Puniceicoccus vermicola: one gene and its partner. The protein of the gene in region 1 interacts with the protein of each later gene in a pairwise test. Links are inferred from orthologs where the notes say so. Each region holds a gene or a part of one and is shown on either strand. Other genes may lie near its edges. The genes, in order: H5P30_RS11490 and def.

What was found.
Region 2: the proteins of H5P30_RS11490 (region 1) and def interact in binary tests that used the Escherichia coli proteins (3 or more experiments, as listed by UniProt). The link is inferred for Puniceicoccus vermicola from one-to-one orthologs.

The regions. Positions count from the first base shown.
Region 1 is NZ_JACHVA010000089.1:11,108-22,616, forward strand. What follows is about bases 743-3,663. They hold H5P30_RS11490 (aspartate-semialdehyde dehydrogenase), read left to right. Parts: upstream 743-1,661; coding sequence 1,662-2,666; downstream 2,667-3,663. Other genes in these bases: dnaB (replicative DNA helicase), read left to right, coding at 743-766; H5P30_RS11485 (L,D-transpeptidase), read right to left, coding at 1,112-1,663; rlmB (23S rRNA (guanosine(2251)-2'-O)-methyltransferase RlmB), read right to left, coding at 3,011-3,580; H5P30_RS11500 (iron chelate uptake ABC transporter family permease subunit), read right to left, coding at 3,592-3,663. In the rest of the region: more of dnaB, read left to right, coding at 1-742; more of H5P30_RS11500, read right to left, coding at 3,664-4,455; H5P30_RS11505 (dihydrolipoyl dehydrogenase family protein), read right to left, coding at 4,532-5,911; H5P30_RS11510 (DJ-1 family glyoxalase III), read right to left, coding at 5,964-6,512; excinuclease ABC subunit UvrB, read left to right, coding at 6,664-8,703; H5P30_RS11520 (transposase), read left to right, coding at 8,802-9,758; dxs (1-deoxy-D-xylulose-5-phosphate synthase), read right to left, coding at 9,795-11,509.
Region 2 is NZ_JACHVA010000053.1:113,525-124,819, forward strand. The notes cover bases 4,981-7,687. They hold def (peptide deformylase), read left to right. Parts: upstream 4,981-5,895; coding sequence 5,896-6,480; downstream 6,481-7,687. Other genes in these bases: H5P30_RS06605 (hybrid sensor histidine kinase/response regulator), read right to left, coding at 4,981-5,665; H5P30_RS06610 (hypothetical protein), read left to right, coding at 5,709-5,891; H5P30_RS06620 (purine-nucleoside phosphorylase), read right to left, coding at 6,434-7,408; H5P30_RS06625 (archaeosortase/exosortase family protein), read right to left, coding at 7,405-7,687. In the rest of the region: mrdA (penicillin-binding protein 2), read right to left, coding at 1-197; H5P30_RS06575 (hypothetical protein), read right to left, coding at 201-722; rod shape-determining protein MreC, read right to left, coding at 750-1,607; H5P30_RS06585 (rod shape-determining protein), read right to left, coding at 1,640-2,662; H5P30_RS06590 (PEGA domain-containing protein), read left to right, coding at 2,790-3,311; H5P30_RS06600 (NADPH-dependent FMN reductase), read left to right, coding at 3,971-4,531; more of H5P30_RS06605, read right to left, coding at 4,553-4,980; more of H5P30_RS06625, read right to left, coding at 7,688-8,304; H5P30_RS06630 (thiamine pyrophosphate-dependent enzyme), read right to left, coding at 8,301-11,295. UniProt on the Escherichia coli protein: Removes the formyl group from the N-terminal Met of newly synthesized proteins. Requires at least a dipeptide for an efficient rate of reaction. N-terminal L-methionine is a prerequisite for activity but the enzyme has broad specificity at other positions.

The DNA of each region.
Region 1 (11,509 bases):
GATCGTGCTTGCGGCCCGTCCGTCGGTCGGGAAAACCAGTTTCGCTATGAACATTGCGGAGAACGTCTCGATTCCCGGGCCGAACAACCCCGATCCGAAGGCGATTCTCGTCTTCAGTCTCGAAATGAGTTCCGAGAGTTTGGCCCAACGTGTCCTTTGCAGCCGCGCCGGGGTGAACATGAACAAATTGCGCGACGGTTTCTCCACTCGGGAGGAACAGCAGGCGATCGTTGAGGCCGCTGGCGAGATCAAGAAGGCCGACATCATTGTCGATGACCAGGGCAGCTTGAACATTCTTGAAGTGCGGGCGAAAGCGCGTCGCGTCTCTTCCCGCTACAAACTGGGTCTGATCGTGGTCGACTACCTGCAGCTGATCGCCGGGATGGATAACCGGGCTTCCCGTGAGAATCAGATTGCTGAAATCTCCCGAGGCATGAAGTCGATGGCCAAGGAATTGGAGGTTCCGGTGCTCGTTCTCAGTCAGCTTAATCGTGAGAGTGAGAAGGAGAAGCGCGAGCCGCGGATGTCCGACCTCCGTGAGTCCGGAGCGATTGAGCAGGATGCTGACGTGGTCCTCCTCTTGCACCGTCCGCGCAGCGACGACCAGGAAGAGAACCAGCGCGCGGAAGATGTCGAGAAGATCGGCCTCATTCTCGCCAAACAAAGAAACGGTCCTACGGGATCCGTCGACTTGGCCTTCCTCCGGAAATACACCCGCTTCGCAAACTACACCGAAGAATCGCCAGTTGGCGGCGGGTTTGGTTGAGCCGGTTGAGTCGGTGAGCGGTGAGTCAGTAGTCGGTAGTCAGTAGTCGGTGAGTCAGTAGTCGGTAGTCAGTAGTCGGTAGTCGGTAGTCAGTAGTCGGTAGTCGGTAGTCAGTAGTCGGTAGTCGGTAGTCAGTAGTCGGTAGTCAGTAGTCGGTAGTCGGTAGTCGGTGATCGGTGGTCAGTGATCCGTGGTCGGTGATCGGTAATCCGTGAGGCGGATTTTTCGTACCGTGCAGCTTTAGCAAACGGATCCTGCCTCTCCGCCGTCCCCGTTCGACTTTAGTCGTGCGGTCTGGTCCTCCTTAGTCTTGAAGGTCCGCCTGAGATCTCAAGCGGAGACCATTTACGCGCAGATCATTACTTTCGAGCCGAGATCGACCGCATTGAAGAGCTCCTCCATATCTCTGTTCGAGAGGAGGACGCACCCTGCACTGGCGGGATGGCCCAGCTGATCCTCGTGATTCGTGCCGTGAATGTAGACGTAGCGGTCGTAGGTGTCGACTCCGGGGCCGCTGTTGATCCCGTCCTCAAGGCCGCGGAGACGGAGGATCCGGGTGGTGATTAGATTCTTTTGCTGCTCTTCCTCCGATTCCTCCCAGTAGAGTTTGCCGGTCGAAACTCTGCCGCGGAAGACGGTCCCTCGCGGTTCACCTTCGCCGATCAGGTCCACGATTTCATGAAGACCATTGGGAGTGCCGAGAGAATTTTCCACGCAGGAGGGCGGATTTTTCGAAGTTGAGATGACAAACGATTTGCGCAATGCCCCGTCCTGATAGAGGTCGAGCGCTTGTCGGGCGATGCTTACGGTCAACGAAATCGGTGTGGGGGTCGTTGACAGGTCGAGGCACTTGTCGATAAGAATGGAGAAATCTTTAGTATCGGGAGATGAATTCATGAGTGAAGGAAAGAGAATCGGAATAGTCGGAGCAACCGGAGCGGTTGGTCGTGAGTTGATGGAATTGCTGGAAGCACGGGATTTCCCGGTAGCTGAACTGCGTCTCCTCGCCTCGGCACGTTCGGTGGGGAAGGAGCTCACCTTTCGAGGAGAATCCATCGCGATTAAAGAGGCAAGACCGGAGGAATTCGCCGGGTTGGATTATCTTTTCCTGAGCGCGGGGGGAGACCGCTCTCTCGCCATGGCTCCAGCGGCTGTGGAAGCAGGAGCCGTCGTCATCGACAACAGTTCGGCCTTCCGGATGGATGACGAGGTGCCTTTGGTGGTTCCTGAGGTGAATCCCGAGGCGCTCCTCAATCATAAGGGGATCATCGCCAACCCGAATTGCTCGACGGCGATTACTCTCATGGGGGTAGCTCCGCTGCATCAGCGCTTCGGGTTGAAGCGGATGATTTGCTCGACCTATCAGGCGGTCTCCGGCGCAGGGGCGACGGGGATTACCGAACTCGAAGACGGCGTGCGCGCTTGGTCGGAGGGGAAGGACGCGAATCCTTCAACCTTCCCGCATCCGATTGCCTTTAACCTGATTCCTCACGTCGATAAGTTCCTCGAATCCGGCTATACGAAGGAAGAAGTGAAGATGCGGAATGAGAGTCGTAAGATTCTCTCGCTGCCGAGCCTACCAGTCTCCTGCACCTGCGTGCGGGTTCCGGTTTTCCGGGCGCACGCGATCAGCATCTTCGCCGAGTTTGAGAAGCCCGTCGATGTCGCCGAAGCCCGAGCCGCAGTGGCTGCCTTTGACGGTGCCGAGTTGGTCGACGATCCGACAAACCTCGAGTATCCCATGCCTCTCGGTTATTCGAGTAAGGTAGCCTGTGGCGTAGGACGCATTCGCAGGGACGAAGCCCTCGAAAACGGTTTGGCCTTCTGGGTCGTCGGTGACCAGCTCTGGAAGGGCGCCGCCCTCAATGCTCTCCAAATTGCTGAGCATTTGGTGCGGTAAGAGCAATCTTTCCTCTCCAAAGGAGGGCAGCAGCTGCGCCCACCACTTGGGTAGAAAACAATCGGGACTCTTCCTCGTGACCTTTCGAGCCCACGATTCCTGATCCGGCCGAGTGCGCATCCAGGCCTACGGGTAGCGCGAGAACTCATGCGAGAATAGGCAATCAAGGTAGCGAGAGCTTCCAGCTCTCGATTTGCAGTGGTGCGGCAAGTAGGGCAGTAGCTTCAGCTGCGCCCATCACGCTGCCCCTCAGCAACACTGCCCCTCAGCACCGTCGCCCCTCAGCGACACTGCCCCTCTGAACTCGTCCACCCTCGGCGGACTCCGCAAGCATGCCGCCAAACCTAGGTCAGCCGCTGACGGACGGCTTCGTAGAGGCAAACTCCCGTGGAGACCGAAACATTCAGACAGTCGACAGAGCCTTGCATGGGAATACTCACCCGATGATCCGAATTGTCGGCGATTTTCTTTCGAACGCCCCAGCCTTCGCTCCCGAGAATGATGCCGACGGGGCCGGTGAGATCGACTTCGTAGAGGCTTTCTTCGGCCTCGTCTGCAGTCGCGACGAGACGAATTCCCATCTCTTGGAGATTGCGAAGGGTTTGGCTCAGGTTGCGAACCTGAAGAAAGGGGACATCTTCGGTGCCTCCGCAGGAGATGTCGCGAACCGTATCGGTGATCCCGCAAGCGCCTTTTTTGGGGGCGATCACAGCAGTCACGCCAGCGCCGGAACAGGTCCGGAGGCAGGCACCGAGATTGTGGGGATCCTGAACCCCGTCGAGGACGAGGACAAAGGGGTTCTCGGTCGATTCGAGCAGGCGGAATAGGTCTGGCTCGTCGACAAGATGCACGATGGCCGATCCCCGGTTGTAGCGTGGGGGTTTACGCAGTTTCTTGATCGAGTTTCTACCCATGGTTGGTGGATCTAAGAGTGTTTGGCGGGTGGGCGCTGGAGGAGCAGACGAAGGGCCCCGTGACGGAATCCGAAGAGGTATGCCAGAAAAACGGCTCCTCCCAGCATGAGAACGATGACGGCGCCGACCCGGAGGTCGAGCCAATAGGAAATGAAGACGGCGAGAACCGAGACAATGGCTCCGAGAAAGCCTCCGCCCCAGATGAGGGATTGAGGGCTTTTGGAAAACTGGAGCATTGCGGCAGCCGGTGCGACGAGCATCGCAACCGAGAGGATGCATCCCACGGCTTGGATCGAAACCACAAGCCCGAGGATCACCAATCCGGTCAGTAGATAACCGAGACGGCGCACGGGGACACCTTGGCTCTCGGCGATGGTGGGTTCGAAAAGAAAGAGGAGGAGGGGGCGTGCCAAGGTGATCAATGTGATGAGGATCACTGCGGAGGCCCCGAATGACATCCAGAGATCGGGGTTGGAAAGGGCGAGGATGTTCCCGAAAAGCCAGTGCTCAAGCTCCATCGGGGTCGGGATTTGATCCAGAATGAGCAGCCCGCCCGCAAAGGCGGCGGTGTAGAGCACCGCGAGCGCGGAGTGGCTGTCGATCCGTGAGGTGCGCGCGACGAATACAGCCACGAGGCCAACGAGTAGGGCGGAGATCAGGGCTCCGATGAAGGCGGTTGCGGTGGTTAGTCCGGCGATGAGGATTGCGACGGCGATTCCCGGCAGCAGGGTGTGGGAGAGAGACCCCACCATGAGTGCGGATCGGCGCATGACGACATAGCCACTCAGGAATCCGTTGGTAAATCCCACGACGGCGGCCGTCCAGGCTGCGCGTTGGATGAATTCAAAGGAGAGTGGCTGGGAAAAGAAATCCACGAAAGGCGTCTACTACGAATTCGGGACGGGGGGAATCCTCAAAATCGCTGGGAGTAAAACCGGCGCAGAGAATTGATCAGCCGGCCAAATCCTCAAGCGGATAGGTCCAGATCTCCGAGAGAGTCGGGTGATACCAAGGTGCTTTCATGATCTCGTCGACAGTGGCACCGGTTCCGACAGCGACAGCCATCGAATGAATCAGTTCCCCGGCGTCGCGACCCACGCATTCCGCGCGATGGATCTTCCGGTCAGAGGAGCTTGAGAAGAGGCGAACGTATCCGCGACGGGCTTCCATCAGCATCGATCGGCCATGGTCGGAAAACGGAAACTCGGCAATTTGCAGAGAGTCTCCCAGATTCTCACGAATCGTCTCTTCAGAGGGGCCAACCGAGGCAATCTGTGGATCGGTGAAGACCACAGACAAGACCTTGTCATAATCGACGGGCATTGGCTCGAGTCCCAGTGAGTGGCGGGCGGCTGTTTCACCCTGCAAAATGGCGATATGGACGATCTCGTGAGGGCCGGCGCAGTCGCCTGCGGCGTAGATCCCTGGATGAGAGGTCATTTGGTACTCGTTGGTGCGGATGTGCCCGCTGGAGCGAGTTTCTATGCCGATCTCTTCGAGTCCCAGTTTCGCGGTGGCTGGCTTGCGCCCCAGCGCGTTGAAGAGGAATTGCGCTTGCCGAATCACGGCCCGGTGTCCCTGGCGGAACTGCACGGAAACTCCGTTCTCGTTCGGCTCGATGTTTTCGATGTCGGTGTGGGTGAATAGTTCAACCCCTTCGTCGATCAATGCTTCTTCCAAGACCGCAGCCATATCCGGCTCAAAATCGGAGAGAATGTGAGGGCTGCGCTGAATCATGATGACCTTGGAGCCAATCCGGCAAAGAAACTGCGCCAGCTCACAGGCGACGACTCCACCTCCAAGGACGATGACCGATTCGGGAACGGTATCGAGGTCGAGGATATCATCGCTGGTCAGGAAGGGAACGTCGGCCAGCCCGGGGACATCGGGCACCGAGACATGAGATCCAGTCGAGATTAGGATACGGTCCGCAGAGATCTGCGTCCCGTCATCAAGGATAACCGTCCGATCCGGACCAAGTTTGCCGTTCTGGCGAAACAGGTGGTAGCGGTCCGATTCAATCTGCGAGCGGCGGTGTCCGGCGAAATCGGCAATCATATCCAACTTGCGCTGATGGAGGGCCGCCATGTCGACTTGAGGGCGGGAGATATTAAGTCCCAATTTGCGGCTTTCCCGGGCCAGTTGAAGAACATCCGCCGAGTAGAGGAGCGTTTTCGAAGGCATGCAGCCGCGGAGAATACAGAGCCCTCCGAGCTCTTTGCTTCCGTCAACAATCGCGACTCGTTCGACGTGCTTTCTCGCCAGTGATGCTGCGTTGTATCCCGCGCTGCCGCCCCCGAGGACGAGAAAATCGAAATGATCTTGGCTCATGTTGCCCGGTCAGAATTGAGAGATTTGCCCACGAATGCAAGCTGACGATCCCTTAGGCATTAGGGAGGCAGATGGAGGTGGCAATCTCGTTGGCGGTCTCCTCGTCGTAGAGGTCGGCGACGATGGAAAGACCGAAGGCGACGGCGGTTCCGGCCCCGCGGGAGGTGATGAGGTTCCCATCCTGGACCACGGGGTCAGGGAGGATTTCCTGAAGTTCTTCTGCGACCGAAAAATGCGCCGTATAGCGCTTTCCCGAAAGAATGGCCGCTTCATTGAGGACGGTCGGAGCAGCGCAGATGGCTGCAACCAGGAGGTTCTTCTCGTAGAATTCGCGAACGACCTCGAGGACAGCAGGGTTCTTTCGAAGTGATTTTGCCGCTGGGCCTCCGGGGACAATCAGGGCATCGAAGGGTTCATTGCGGCAGTCGGCCAGGAAGGTGTCTGCCTGAAGGCGAACCCCGGTTTTTCCCTCGACCAGCAAATCCGTACCGGTTGCCGCGAGAACGACTTCGGCCTCGGCGCGGCGGAGAATATCAATCGGGCTGATGGCCTCGATCTCTTCGAAACCATTTTCCATAAGGACCAGTACTCGCTTCTTCATGGAGGAAAGATGAGGGACAACTGGAGGAGTTTCAAGGAATCGCCGGAATTTGCCGTCTGGACGAACGAAGATCAGACCAGCATTTTGCAACGGGACCGGATAAGCCGTTCTCCCCGTTGACCGAATCAAATTTTCGGTCAGTCTTGGGGAAATGGGAGAGTTTCGTTTACAGTCAGACTATCAGCCGACCGGGGACCAGCCTCGGGCCATCGAAGAATTGGCGGATTCGATTAAGACCGGAAACCGTTATCAAACCCTGGTGGGGGTGACTGGATCGGGAAAGACTTTCACCATGGCGAATCTGATTCACCAATTGAATCGGCCAGCCTTGGTCATCTCCCACAATAAGACTTTGGCCGCCCAGCTGTTCTCGGAATTTAAAGGATTTTTTCCGGATAATGCCGTCGAATACTTTGTCAGCTACTACGATTACTATCAGCCGGAGGCCTATGTCCCGCAGACGGATACCTACATTGAGAAGGACTCCTCGATTAATGAGGAAATCGAGCGTCTCCGCATATCAGCGACGAGCTCTCTCTTGACCCGCCGGGATGTCGTCGTCGTGGCCAGTGTCTCGTGCATATATGGCTTGGGGAGCCCGGAGGATTTTCGCGAGATGATGATCGAGATCCGTCCGGGAGAAGAGCTCGGCCGGGATGCTTTCCTCGAGCGGTTGGTTGAGAATCTTTACGAGCGCAACGACGTGGAGCTCTCGCGGGGGAAATTCCGGGCTCGCGGGGAAGTGGTCGATGTTTTTCCGGCCTACCGGGAGAGTGCGATTCGAGTCGAGTTCTGGGGAGATGAGGTCGAATCTGTAAAACCACTCGATCCGCTTACCGGTGAGACCGGGGAGGCCTTTGAATATTTCTTCCTCTATCCCGCCAATCAGTACATCACTCCGAAAGATAAGTTAAAAGGGGCCGTGAAGGAGATTCGGAATGAGTTGGATGGTCGCGTCAAGGAGTTCGAACAAGACCAGCGCCTTCTCGAAGCCCAGCGAATTCGGATGCGCACCGAGTATGATCTCGAGATGTTAGAGGAGATCGGTTTCTGCAGCGGGATCGAAAACTATTCCCGGCATCTCAGTGGAAGAAACCCCGGTGATCGTCCATTTTGCCTAATCGATTTCTTTCCCGACGATTTCCTCCTCATCATTGATGAGAGTCATGTAACGGTCCCGCAAATCGGGGCCATGTTCAACGGGGACCATTCGCGCAAGAGCCGCCTCGTTGATTTCGGTTTCCGCCTTCCTTCCGCTCTCGATAACCGCCCCCTCAAGCCAGACGAATTCCGTGAAGTCACCGGTCAGACCCTTTTCGTCTCCGCAACCCCCGCTCCGTATGAGATAGGGATCTCTCAGAAAGTTGCCGAGCAGATCATCCGCCCAACCGGATTGGTAGACCCCATCATGGAGATCCGGCCGATCAAGGGACAGGTGGAGGATACCATGGCCGAAATCCGCAATACCCGTGAGAATGGAGACCGGACCTTAGTCACTACCTTGACCAAGAGAATGTCCGAGGACATTGCCGACTATCTACGGGAAGATGGGATCTCAGTAGAATATTTGCACTCAGACATTGATGCGATCGAGCGGGTTGAAATTTTGAGGCGGCTACGTTCAGGAGAATTTGATGTTCTGGTCGGAGTCAACCTCCTGCGAGAAGGCCTGGACCTCCCCGAAGTGGCCCTAGTCGTAATTCTCGATGCCGACAAAGAAGGCTTCCTCCGAAGTGAAACCAGCCTGATCCAGACCGCAGGTCGCGCCGCCCGCCATGAAAAGGGGAGAGTCATCCTCTACGCAGACCGCATCACTGGATCCATGCAAAGGGCCATTGATGTGACTGAGTACCGCCGCGAGAAACAGCTCGCCTACAACAAAGAGCACGGCATCACTCCAACTGGAGTACGAAGAAAGGATCAATCCAGCCTACATCGCCCCAAAGAAGAACCTACCCCCATGGTAGTAGCCGAAGGAGTAGGGGACGAGGACGTAGCCGCCGTCATTGCCGAATTGGAAGAAGAGATGCAGCAAGCCTCCCTCGACCTTGAATTCGAACGCGCCGCAATTCTCCGAGACCAGATCCAGGCGCTACGCGATGGAGAAGCAACATTACCCAGTTTTTCCGGTGGAAAAAGCACCCGAAAGAAGAAGGCCAAGGGTGGGAAATACCGGCAGAAGAAGAGGTGATTGAAATCAATGATCAACATAATGTATTCAGATTATTGGATTTAATAGAAACGTTCTATTAAATTTGACGATAATACATCGATAGGTGATAGTAGGGTATGGGCAGACGCAGACATCGTATTTCGGATCAATTGGCTTATTATCATCTGATGAGTCGGACTGTGAACGGAGAAGCTCTCTTCGGGGATCGGGAGAGGGAGGTGTTGCGGAAGATGATCTGGCAGGTTGCTGAGTTTTCTGGGGTTCGGGTGGTTACTTATGCGGTCATGAAGAACCATTTCCATATTTTGGTGGAGGTGCCACCAGCAGGGACGGAGGTTTCGGATGAGGAGTTGGTTCGTCGGTATCGGAAATTGTATCCTAAGCCTACGCCTTGGAATCCGATGCCTGCGGAGGTTTTGGAGGGGCATTTGAAGGATAACTTTCTTGATGGGAGGGAGTTGCGCAAGGAGCTTACCCGAAGGATGCATGATGTATCGGAGTTTATGCGGACTCTGAAGCTTCGGTATACGCTTTGGTTTAACCGGTCGCGTGATCGTTTTGGGCCGCTTTGGTCGGCTCGATTTAAGAGTGTGCTGGTCGAAGGGGATCGGTGGGCTTTGCGGACAGTGGCGGCCTATATTGACCTGAACGCGGTTCGGGCCGGGCTGGTTTCGGATCCTAAGGATTATCGGTTTTGCGGGTATGCGGAGGCTCTCGGCGGTGGCCGATTGGCTCGGGCTGGGCTCTCGGTGGTGGATAAGGACCTGGCTGGTTATCGGCAGACTTTGTATGGGGCTGGCGATGGTGAGAAAGAGGGGAAAGCGTCTATTTCTCACGAAGAAGCGGTTCGGGTTTTGCGGGAGGAGAAGGGGAAGTTGCCTCTTTCAGTGGTTTTGCGGTGCCGGGTGAGGTATTTTTCGGACGGGATGGTGCTGGGATCGGAGGACTTTGTGCGAAAGGTCCGAGAAGATGAACCGGAGGGGAGGCGGGCGCGAAGACCTCACCCTCTACGGGGGAGTTATTGGAATGGGCTTGCCGTCGGGACTGGATTGCGGAAGCGCTTGTTTGAGTAGTCGGTAGCTACTCGCAGCTTTCCCGGCTGCCTTGAATTAGGAAGAAGTTGGGAGATTCTGGGTCGCTCCTATGGCTTCTAGCCGTTGGTTTACGCGATCGAAAATGCTCTGTGGATCCAAGCCGAAGGCTTGGCGGAGGTCTTTATTCGAGTTGCCGTGTTCGATAAATTGATCGGGCCAACCAATCCGCTCTACGGGGGTTGGGATTCCGGCATCGGAGAGATCCTCTAAGACGGCTGTGCCAAATCCGCCGGTGCGGACGTGATCCTCCAGGGTTACGATGAGTTTGGCGGATTTTGCCTGTTCCTGGAGGAGGGCGCTGTCGATTGGCTTGGCGAAGCGGGCGTTGACTACTCCTACACTCAGGTCGCTGATTTCGGCGATTCTAGAGGCTATGGTTTCGGCTTCGGAAATCATTGTTCCCAAGGCCCAAATTTGGACGTCTTGGCCTTGGCGGATCACTTCTGCTTTTCCAATTTCGAGGATTTTGGGTTCCTTTTTGATCGGAACTCCCGTGCCGCTGCCGCGGGGGTATCGAATGAAGGCAGGGCCCTGATGCTGCAGTCCGGTCGCAACCATATCGGTGAGTTCATCCTCATTTTGAGGCTGCATGATGACGGTCCGCGGTACTCCGCGCAGGTAGGCGATATCGAAAAGTCCGTGGTGGGTGGCACCGTCGTTCGGAGAAAGTCCGGCGCGGTCCATACAGAAGAGGACCGGTAGGTTTTGCAGGCAAATGTCGTGGATGATGGGGTCGATTCCCCGCTGGAGAAATGTGGAATAGATGGCGCAGACGGGATGGAGCCCGTTGGTGGCCATTCCCGCGGCGAAGAGAACGGCGTGCTCTTCGGCAATCCCTACATCATAATACTGCTGCGGGAGGCTGTCGCGCAACTTATCGAAACCCGTTCCGCTCGGCATGGCAGCGGTTATTCCGACGATGGTCTTGTCCTTTTTGCAGTGAGCGACTACGGCTTCGCCGACAACATCTTGATACTTGGGGGGACTTCCCGGAGCGCCGGGTTTGGAGGACCCTGTCTCCGGATCGAAGGGGGAGGTGCCGTGAAAGCGCTCGGGTTGAGCGATCGCGACATCACTTCCTTTGCCCTTTTTAGTGATGACGTGAAGGACTAGTGGTTCTGGAGCGTTGCGCGCGAACTTGAGGTATTGTTCGAGCTCGCCAATATTGTGGCCATCAATCGGCCCGATGTAGCGGAGGCCGAAATTTTCGAAAATGGAGGAGGAGGCAAAAAAGTCTTTGGTCTCCCGTTTCCACTTGGAGCCAAGGCGGATGAGGGACTCTCCTCCGGGAACGCGTTTGAGGAATGCTTCAAAATCCTCATTCATCCGATTGTAGATCGGAGTCGTGATGAGTTCGTTGAAATAGCGGGAGAGGGCGCCGACGTTTTTGTCGATGGACCATTCATTGTCGTTGAGGATGACGACTAGCCGCTTGGTCGAATCGGTAATGTTGTTCAGGGCTTCGAGAGTGATCCCGCAGGTAAAGGCGGCGTCGCCACAGACGGCCACGACGTTTTCATCGGTCCCCCGCTGATCCCGGGCGGCAGCCATGCCGAGTGCGGCGGAGAGGGCAGTGCCCGCGTGTCCGGCGCCGTAGCAGTCGTGCTCGCTTTCTTCGCGGTTGAGGAATCCGCTATAACCGTCCTTTTGCCGGATCAAGTTGAACTTCTCGTCATTGCGGCCGGTGAGAAGCTTGTGGACGTAGCCCTGATGGGAGACGTCGAATACGA
Region 2 (11,295 bases), on another replicon or contig:
TGTTGCTTCTCCCTTTCCAGGTGTTCCTCTCGATTCACCAGTTGTTCCATGAACAGCTGGCTGATGAGGATCGAGAAGCCGACGAGAGTGATGACAACAAAGGGGATCAGTCGACGGTTGCGACGGGTTTGAAAATCAAATGGCTGCGGCTTGCCTGGGGGCGGTGCCGTTTCGTTACCTTTTTTGTGGGTCGCCATGATTTAGGTCATCTCATCGGGAGTAGGTTGAGCTCCCAGAAGGTCAACACAACGTTCCTGAAGGTCAAATATCCAGAAAGAGAGAAGGAAAACGGCGGCTTCCGACAATAGAGTTTCCAGGAGGAAGCGGATGAGGTAGGGGCTCCATCCCGAGGAGGGGAAAAACCAGATTCCGAGGAAAATGAGGAGAAGGAGGTTGGACCCTGTCGCCACCGTGGCGAGGTGGAATGTGCGCCGGCTGCGAAATCGGTTACGCATTCGAAAGAGCCCGGCGTAGATGACTCCCAGAGCGAAAGGGAGAACTCCCAGTGGGAGAGGAAGGGTCGCACCCCACATAAACCCGGTGATTAAGACAACGGGCATCCCCGCAACCGGAGAAAGACTGAAGGCGGGATAGACCACGAGGATGCCGCCAATGGTTAGATAGATTCCCAGAGGAGAAATCGACGAGTTCAGCTCCAGCACGAGAAAAAGCACCAAGAGGTTGGTGAGGAGAGCGACAAGAGCCTGACGGAGCAGTTTCATGCAGGAGCAAGTGGTTCCACCCAGAGTCTAGGGGGCTTCGTTAAAGATCTCTTTGGCGGCGGGTCCGGCAGGGATGAGGACCGATACTTCATTCAGATTCAATAGATCCTCGCTGAGCTGAACGATTCCTCTTTGGAAGAGACCACTCGAATCTGTCTCCAGAAAGCGCACTTCGCCGATGCGCAGACCGTCCGGAAAGACGCCCCCAAGGCGCGAAGAGACGAGGACTAGCGGCTCCTCGGGTGAAGCGTAGAGGTCCGAGGGGACATCGCGCACCGTTCCTTTGGGATTCCGGAGCGAAGGGACTTGGCTTCCCTCATAGCGGACTGGGCGGGTATCCCCGGAAAAGTGGGCCGCCATGCGAAAGGTGCGGCTACTGAGGAGATCCACGGTAGAGGTATAGGCGTGCACTTCACGCACGCGGCCGACGACTCCGCCAGCGAAAACGACCCCGGCCCCAGGGACGATGCCCGCGTCGCGCCCCTTGCGGATGATTAGTTGTTGCCACCAGTTGCTGAGGTCGCGTCGGACGACTTGGGCCACCTCATAGCGAAAATCCGGAGGGGAGGGGATCTTCAGAAGCTCCTGAAGTCTTAGATTGTAATTGCGGAGGGCGGTGGTTTCTCCGGCTTGAATCCGGTAGAGGGCGTTGAGGCGGGAGAGCTCCTTTCCAGTTTCGATGAGATCCCGCTTCGAGCGGGTGCGGATTGACCAGTAGGTTCCCAAATCCTCCATGTGAGAGGCGAGAATCGCCGAAGGAGCCTGAAACTCGTAGAGAGAGTTGCGGCTGAAGCGTTTGATCGCCGGTGGGATCAAGAGCCATGCCAGCAAGAGCAGTCCCAGAATGAGGAAAGGTTTGCTGGCCTGAGATCGTAAGCGGAGCAAGAGAAGATTCTCCGGGAGAGGACCCCCGCGGGTCAGTCTTTACGATGGATCGCGATTTCTTTGATGAGCCATTCGAGCTCTTCCAGAACCTTGCCGGTGCCCATGGCGACGGCGCTGAGCGGATCGTCTGCCGCGAACACGGGGAGACCGGTTCCGTCGCTGAGCATACGGTCGAGGCCGCGGATGAGGGCACCCCCACCAGCGAGAACAAAGCCTCGGTCTACCAGATCGGCCGAAAGTTCTGGCGGACAACGCTCCAGAGCATTGCGAACCAGCTCCAGAATGGCGCCGATGGTATCGGCCAGAGCTTCACGGATCTCCTGAGAGGAGATGTGAATGGTCTTCGGGAGGCCCGCGACCGAATCGCGGCCCTTCACTTCCATGGTCAGCTCCTTCTCCAGCGGAAACGCGGATCCGAGCTTCAATTTAATTTCTTCAGCGGTTCGCTCCCCAATGGTGAGGTTGTAGGCCCGCTTCATGTAATTGACGATGGAGCTATCGAGCTCATCCCCTCCGACGCGGATACTCTTCGTATAAACCACCCCGGCGAGCGAGATCAGGGCGACCTCGGTCGTGCCGCCACCGATATCGACGATCATGTTCGCAGTCGGTTCCTGAATTGGAAGTCCGACCCCGATTGCTGCCGCCATCGGTTCTTCAATCAAAATTACGTCGCGGGCACCTGCGTTGATCGCGGATTCCTTCACCGCCCGGCGTTCGACTTCGGTAATGCCCGAGGGAACTGCCACCACGACCCGCGGTGGAACAAACTTCATGCTCTTCTGCACCTTGCGGATAAAGTGCCGGAGCATGGCCTCCGTGATCTCAAAATCAGCGATGACCCCGTCTTTCATCGGCCGCAGTGCGGTGATGGTGCCCGGGGTTCTTCCCAGCATTCGTTTCGCTTCTTCCCCGACGGCGCATACCTTGCGTGAGGAGGAATAGACGGCGACAACGCTCGGCTCCCGCAGAACGATTCCTTTATCCTTGGCGAAAACTAGGCAGTTGGCGGTACCTAGGTCGATGCCGATGTCATTGGAGAGGAGTCCGAACACGGGAATTTACGAATGAAGAAATGATAGATGAGTCTAGTCGAACCGAAGATCGAAGAGCACGGAAATAATGAAGAAAAGAGCGAAAAATGTTGTCGCTCAGTCAGTTGTTTTGAATGTTGCTGGTCCCATGTCAATTCGTTTCAGGCGTTGTGAAGTTCTTTCCCCCGGTCGCCTCGGGGCAATTGTGTCGTTGTTGGCGTCCCTTTTCCTGGGAGGATGCGGAATCGGTTCCAATCAGACGGTCGATGTGGACACCCGTCCAACCGGCGCTTACGTCTACGTGGACGGCAAATTTATTGGCAACAGCCCCGTTGATGTGAGCCTCAATCGGCAGGTGCCCCACCGGGTCGAAGTCCGCAAAGTCGGTTTTGTCTCCGAAGAGGTCATGGTCTTTCCCTCAGTCACCGAGGGCGGAGAGCCCAAAGTCGTCTTCGGTCCCCTGCGGGAATCCGGCTACTACCGAGACCTGGATCCCAATCCGGTTTCAGTGGATATGACTTATGAAGGCCTCATGGGGTACGGCAGCACTCTGACCGAGGAGGAGGCTGACAAGTTGATCCAACGCATCCAGAAAGAACGCGAAGCGGGAGAATTGACGGATGGCGAAGCGGCCATCGCCCTGACTCAGGTTCAGGAGCGAATGAAATAACCCTCCGGCTGAGTTTCTTCGATCTGCGCTCCCAAGTAGGGACGTGAAGAGGGTTGCCAAAGACTACGGTCAGCGTAGGCTACGGGCCGATCTTTGAAGCACGGGCATTCGCTTTTCCCTCCGGGGGAGAGAGGAAAGTCCGGACACCACAGGGTAGGATTCCCTTTGAAAGGAGGGGCGCATTGTTGAAAAAGGGTGCGACGGATAGTGTCACAGAAAATATACCGCCTCGAAAGAGGTAAGGTTGAAATGGTGGGGTAAGAGCCCACCGCCCGAAGGGTAACCGACGGGGCAGGATAAACCCAATCCGGTGCAAGGCGAATAGGGGATCGGGCGACCCGTCCATTGGTCCCGGGTTTAGCTGCATCCCGCGCAAGCGGGAACGTCGATCTCGGTCGGCGTAGATGAATGAATGCCCTCCATGGCTTCGGCAATGGAGACAAAATCCGGCTTATAGTGCTTCAAAGATCTCTTTTTCTCAATAGTAGGCCAGGTTCCAATTCGTTGACTCGGGAACCTCGCAAAAGGCCTTCGGCGGCTGGTTTTTCATGCATTGGCCGTAGGATGGGCCCGGTTTCTTCTCATTGAAAGCGGCGAGAGGGCGGGACGATTTGCGATTTCGTTTTGCGCTTCTCGCAAGGAGTGCGAATGTAGACCCCATGCGTTATTTAATCGTGAGTTGCAGCCTTCGTGGGAAGAGCCGAAGCCGAGTGATGGCGGAATTGGCCCGAAACGACTTGGAGGAGGTGGGCCAATCGGTGGATTGGCTCGACTTGTGTGAGCACTCGCTTCCGTTTTGCGATGGAGGTGCCGCTTATGGAGATGAGCGGGTGGGACCGGTTGCGGAAAAAGTGAGCAATGCTGACGGGGTCATCCTCGCTGGACCCATTTATAACTATGATTTTAATGCGGCCTCCAAGAATCTGATCGAGATGACGGGATCGGGTTGTTGGGCGGGCAAGGTCGTCGGGTTCATTGCCGCGGCGGGTGGGTCTTCGAGCTATATGTCCGTGCTGCCACTGGCCAACAGCCTCATGATCGATTTTCGCTGCGTGATCATTCCCCGATTTGTCTACACCGATGGCAGTGCTTTCGGGGAGAATGGGGAGCTGGAGAATGCCGAGGTGCGGGAGCGGATTCGGCGTTTGGGCTCCGATTTAATCGGGTTTACCGAGGGCTTGGCCACTACGCTTCAAGCCGAACGGGGAACGCCGAGCTGATCCGAACCCTGGCGGAATGAGCTATTTCGCCTCGTAGCGTTCTTCATTGAGCGGGAGTAAGAGCGAAACGCTGGTTCCTTTGCTGGGTCCCGATTCGATCTTGAGCTCTAGGTCGAACACTTCGGCGATCAGCCGGACGAGACAGAGACCGAGGCCGACTCCCTGTTGCTCCAGATCCTCTCGGTCGAATTGGGTAAATGGGGCGACATTTTCGATCTGCTCAGACGTCATCCCCAATCCGTTGTCGATGACGGTGATGACGTATTGCCCGCGCTCCTCGTAGCCGGTGACGTGAACGGATTCGTGTGGATCCGAGAATTTCAGGGAATTGTCGACCAGCTCGGAAATAATTTTCAGGAAAAGTTCGGTGCCGATGGGAAGGGTGGCCGGGGTCATATTGATCCGGACATCGTTCGGTCTCTTGTGCCGTTTACAGAGTTCCCCGAAAAAGGAGGCCGGGATCGGAACTTCGGCGGGTTGATTTAGGTAGAGATCGATGCGACGAGGATTTCCGGTGGCGAGTCGGAGTTCGTAGTAAAGGAGGTAGTTCTCAATGAGTCGGAAGAGACGGAGGCCCGATTCGTGAAGGATTTCGACGTTTTCTTCCAACTCCGATGGACTTGGGATGCGGCCTCGCCGGATTCCGTCGATCATCAGATCAGTGATCCCGAGAATACCATTCAAGGGGGTGCGCAGTTCGTGCGGCAGGGAGAGCAGGTGCCTTTGGTCGAAGGCGGCCGACGCTTTTGAACGACGCTCGACTTTTTCGAGCTGACTGCGAATCGCAAGCTCGAGCTCATCCAGATTGAAGGGCTTGGTAATGTAGTCGTCCGCGCCGAGAGCCATACCCTTCCGCATGTCGGTGCGGGAACCCCGGGCGGTGACGAAGATGAAGGGGATGAGGTGAGTGGCTGGATGGCGCTTGAGGTTCTCGAGAAGATAAAGCCCGTTTCCATTCTGCATCATGATATCACTTACGATGATATCGGGTTGTACCTTCTTGGCTTTCTCCAAGGCTTCCTGTCCCGAGCGTGCAGAGTTCACCTCATATCCGATCTCACGGAGATAGTCGGTCGCCACCTCTAGTAAATAGGTGTCGTCCTCTACGAGCAGGACCAATGTCTTCGCTTCCATGTCTTAGGGTAATTCCAATTAGCGGATTTTATAGATTATTGCTATGGATCGCGGGATAGCCAGAACTTTGATTGCCGACTCAGTGAAGGCATTGGTTTTCGAGGCCATGAGGCTTCTGCAAATTTCCCCGATCCTACCTCCTGAAGCAGACGATTTCCGAGATCGTGAGGACTTGGAGGACAAGCTTGTTTCGACGAGCGGGATGTGTAACGGTTTTGAAGAATAAGAAAATGGGATTGCGCGTAACACAGTATGGCGAGGGAGTTCTTCACGAAAAGGGGGAGAAAATCACCCAATTTGATGGGGAGCTGAAGGCTCTGGCGGAAGAAATGCTGGAGACGATGCACAAACACGAAGGCATCGGACTCGCGGCGCAACAAATTGGAAAAGCGATTCGTCTCTGCGTGGTTGAGCTCGGGGAAGCCGCTCATGATACGGGCGAAGCCGTTCTGGACGGGCGGAGGATCCCACCGGCGATTTTGATGCCGCTGGTTTTGGTCAATCCCCGAATCGAACTGCCAACACCGGTGGAAATGGAGGTGATGGAAGAGGGCTGTCTTTCATTTCGCCAAGTGCGGGGGAACGTGACGCGCCCGATTGTCATCGAAGTTTTTTATCAGGATCTGGAGGGAGTGGAGCACCATCTCGTTTGCGAAGGTTTGCTTTCGCGGTGCATTCAGCACGAGGTGGACCACTTAAATGGCATTCTCTTTATCGACCGGATGGAGAAAGCAGATTTTGCCCGGATAAGGAGCAAGGTGCGTAAGCTTAAACGCCTCGGCCAGGCGGACGATCCCCTGCGAGCCAATTCCTGATCAATTTTTCTCCAACCCGGAAGCCATTCTCGAGGGCGAGCGAAAATCCGGGAAAATGGGCTTCGCCCTCCTCCGCGATCAGAGTCGAAACTGCCGGTTCCCCTTGCGGTGGGCGGGTGAAATTGCTGACAGTCCGGATCAGTAGAACCTGATCGGCGTTGGCCAATCCCTGCCGATGAAGGAATCGAATGGCGAAGAGGGTCCCGCTGTCCTCCATGTTTGAGCTCTGGAATTGGCCCTGGCCGGAGGTAAATAGTTCGACCCACCGGTTTGCCCATTCATTCATGAGGTGGCCGTGCCAGAAACGAACGGCCGAGAGGGTCGCTCCTACTTGAAGGCAGGGCTCGCTGGCCGCCGCAGGATTTTCAGAATAACGCTCTCCCTCCTTGCGAGCCTCATCGCTCTGGGCGAGAGGGACGGAGGCCGCGAGTTTTTGAGCCCAATTGAGAACGTCCTTGGGCAGCGGAGTGGATTCGTAGCGGGAACCGAATACGCCCCCATCAGTGGCCGGAGGAGAGTAGGGTGCTTTGGCCCCGAGGGGTAGCAGGCCCGTAGGCCAATCCTCTGGCAATTCGCGGGCATCGATTTCCCAGGCGAGGTCTCCGTCGACACACCAGTCTGTCAGGATTGGAGAGCCGAGGGCGGAACGGGCAGGGTCACCCCCGGCGATTCCGGAGATCAGCCAGAGAGAATCGGAAAGGTCGAAGCGGGAAAACATCCCGAGGGCAGTGATGACGGAGGCGGTCTGAACCGCACCGACTCCTGCTATGATTCCCAGGATGCTCCCGTCGGAGTTGGTATAGAGGAGATTGGGAAGCGGGGAATCTGGAATCGGTTCGAGGGAAAATGCCTCCCGAAATCGGCTAAACTCTCCAGTTTGGCCATTGGTCGGTTCGAACTGGGTGACGAGAACGACCGCGGGCTTCATGCAGGCTCTTCGGTTGATTTGGGCCGAGGAGTTCGTCCAAATCCGGAAACCAACCACCACTGCAGGCCAAGGAAAGCATAGAACGTGATGGTGCCGACGATCTCATGCATGAGCAGGTAGTGATCCCCTACCTTGGGAGCGAGGCTTACGATGATGAAAATGCGAACCAGATTTCCAACGACCGCGACGAAGACCGCGGCAATGAGGAGAAGAAACGAATCGAGGAACGGAACCTTTCGGTAAAAGATAAAGGCACAGGTGAAGACCAAACAGGTCCCCAAAAGACCAAAGCCATTACACTCGGCCGCGACGTGAAACGGACGTCCGTTTACGACGAGGAGGAGCATGGGCACTCCCTCTTTAGTGATGAATCCGAGTTCCGTATCGTGCTGAAGCCAGGTGAAAATCTGGGCAGACCATCGTCCAGTGATGATCCGGAGCGGCATATCGAGGAGCGGTAGGCTGACCAGAAGCGCCCCGAAGAGGGTGAATGCGATGAAGAGGGAGTTCAGCAGACGCCGACTCGAGGCCTCGAGAAGGACGCCGCCCGCCGCCCGGGTAAAACAACAGACAGAGAGAAAGAGGAGAAAAACCTTCGCAATCGGCTGGGGCAGGAAGGTCCCCGAAATGGCGCAGACCAGACCGACGGCGGCCCAGGCATAGGTCCCCGTCGATTTTTGATCGGGTGGGGCGAAGAGAGGCCGGAAATCGAAAATCAGGTAGATACAGAGAAGACCAAGAAGGATCGCCGTATTGATGATTTGATCGGCATGCCGTAGGGCATCCGGCAGGTTTGCGTAGAACCAACCGAGGAGCCCAAACGCCAGAATGGCGAAAAGGATGAACTCGGGCCGCCTCATCCGGGCGGCTACAGCCTGACGATTCGGGTCGCTCAATCCGCGATATCGAAGTTCTCCAGGTTATTCTTCACTTCACTGAGGAAGGAAGCGGAACCGGCTCCATTGATCCAGCGGTGGTCGAAGGTGAGCACTAGGCGCACGACCTCCCGCGACTTCTGGCCTTGGCTCTCGGGGTCGAGCTCGTAGTGAGCAGACCCGACGAAGAGGGTGGCGATCGATGGGGGAACAACAATAGGGGTTGCCGACTGGACATCGTATTGACCCATGGTCGACAGCAAAATCGGGATCCGCGTCTTCGGCTGGAATCGGCCCTTACGGGTGTCATCGACCGCTTTACGGAAGAGATCGGCAAACTCGGGCCATTCGCGGCGGTTGACGTCGGGAACAATCGCGGTGCCGAGGCGGTCGTCTGGAAGAGAGACCGCGACACCCAGGTCAAAGTCGCCGATCGCCCGCGGCATCTTCCCCATCAACAGCGTGTGGGTGAAGCGGCGGTGCTTCTTCATCGCCTGAACCAGAGACCAGGCGACGATCGCGGAGGGGCTGGGGGCCTTTTGGTTCTTGGCCTTGATCCGTTCGCGCAGGAGCCGGATCGGTTCCCACTTGGCTTTGACCATAATGGTCGCCGGGACCAATCCCTGCATCTGCTGGATGATCTCGGCCGAAAGCCCAGAGGTCTTGGCAATCTCGCCGTTGGCGGCTTCGTATTGCTTAAATTTGCGGATGTTCGCCGCTTCATCGCCTTTGACCGGAGCGCTTGTTTCCTCTTCGGCGCGCGTATGTGAGGCGAAAGTGCATCGGGCAATATCATCTCCGACGCCAACGTCGTCGCCCTCCTCGAAGAGCCACTCGACGAGCGTTCCCTTTTCCGGAGCCTCAATCGGGAAGACTGCCTTATCCGTTTCGACCTCGCAAATGGATTCGTCCGGTTCGAAGGACTCTCCCTTTTTCTTAAATTGGGTCAGAAGTCGGGCTCGGGTGATCCCTTCGCCCAGCACCGGAACCTTGATCAGGTTGGCAGACGGGGGAGGGGGAGGAGCTTCCTCCTCCATAATCATTTCGGGAGCCGGAGGAGTCGGTAGAGCCGCTGCGGGTTCCGCGACCGAGGGAGATGCCTGCGTCGCGACGAGCGAGCGGATCGCTTCAAGAACCGTATCGGAATCCGGCAAAGCCGTATACTCATAGGTCGGATGGAAACCGATCGGAGTGTTCTGGCGGGAAATGATCTGGGGAGAGGCTTGGAGTCGTGGCCAGATGTCCGGCACGTCAATGACCTCGGAGACGATGGCCTGACCCACACTGCAAGGATCAGAATCTTCCTGCACGATCAGGAGACGCCCAGTCTTGCGGACAGAGTTCATCACCGTTTCGCGGTCCCAAGGGACGATCGTGCGCAGATCGATGAGCTCCACTTGGGTGTCGTCGCCGAGCTTTTCGATACTCTCCTCGATTAATTCGATGCAGTTGCCCCAGCCGACTACGGTGACCATGTGGCCAGTGCGGCGAACGCGGGCGCGTCCGATGGGGGCGGAGCGGATTTTTTCGGGAAGCTTCTGTTCATCCCACATCAAGTGCTTGGGCAGGAGAAGAAGAACCGGGTCGGTCGATTGGTTGGCGCTCCAGATGAGACCCGCAGCGTCTTCCGGAGTGCTGGGGACGGCGATCGTCAGCCCGGGAAGATTTGCGAAAAGTCCTTCACCCGACGAACTGTGCCAGATAGCACCACCAGGGAGGTAGGCTCCATAGGGGGCGTAGATGACGGCTGGGCAGTTCCATTCGCCGAAGCTTCTCCAGCGAAGGTTGGCCAGGTTGTTGGCGAGCTGATTCCAGCCAGGTCCAATAAAGTCGATGAATTGGATCTCGAAAAACGGCTTCTTTCCGTAGCAGGCGAGACCGCAAGCGAGACCGATGATCGTCGATTCCGCGATCGGAGAATTGCCCACGCGATCCGGGTCGGTTGTTGAGAGGCCGGCAGTGAGGCGGAAAACGCCTCCCTTCGGATCGGCGATGTCCTGACCGTAGAAGATCGAGTCCTCGTTGCGCTTCAGGACTTCCTTGAGTGTCGAGTTTACCGCATCCAGCATCCGTGTCCGTTCACCGAGTTGCACCGGTGGGCGCTGGGCGATTGGAGGAGCGGGATCGGTGAGGTGAAGAGAGTTTTCGGATTCCTCGGGATCATCGGCTTTGCGAGCCTCCAAGTAGACCTGCCGGGCGTTCTCTTTGGCCTCCGCCTCGATTTCGGAAATTTCTTCTTCCGTAAGAATTTTCTCGGCGAGGAGTTCTTCCCGGAGCAATTTGATCGGGTCGCGTTCCTCGGTTTTTTCGAGTTCTTTTTTGCAGCGGTAGAGACGGTGGTCATCGGCGCTGGAGTGGCTGGTGCCGCGCTCGAGATCCAGCCAGAGGAAGCTCGGTCCACCGCCGGAGCGGGCTTTGGCGACTGCCTCGGCACCCGCGTGGTAGACATCTGCGACCTTAGTGCCATCGACTTGGACCCAGCGCTCTTTGTCCATGACTCCGAGGGCCAGTGGGTTCGCGTTGCGATTGGGCGTGCTGATGGCGATGCCATTGTCTTCGACGACGAAGACTACGGGAAGTTGCTTCTCGATCGCGACGCAGGCGGCTTCGAAAAAGTCACCTTGGCGTGAGGCGCCCTCACCGGTCGAGGCGACGACGACGTTGTTTTTGCCGTCGAGCTTAATGCCCCAGGCGATCCCGCAGGCAGGCAGGAGATGGGAGCCTACCGGTGATGGATGCGACCAGATGTTGTTCTTCCGGGAGCTAAAGTGCCCGGGAAGCTGACGCCCGCCACTGGAGGAAGAGCGTTTGCCGAAAAAGGTGAGCGCGATGTCGTGGGTCGTCATCCCGCGAGCGAGGACGAGAGCACGGTCGCGATAATAGGGGGCGACGAAGTCGTCTTTCTCGAGGTGAGAAGCGATGGCCGAGACGGCTTCGTGTCCGATTCCGCCGACGTGAAACCATCCGTGCCCTTGCCGTAGAAGACTCTGTTCGCGATGGTCCCCCATCCGG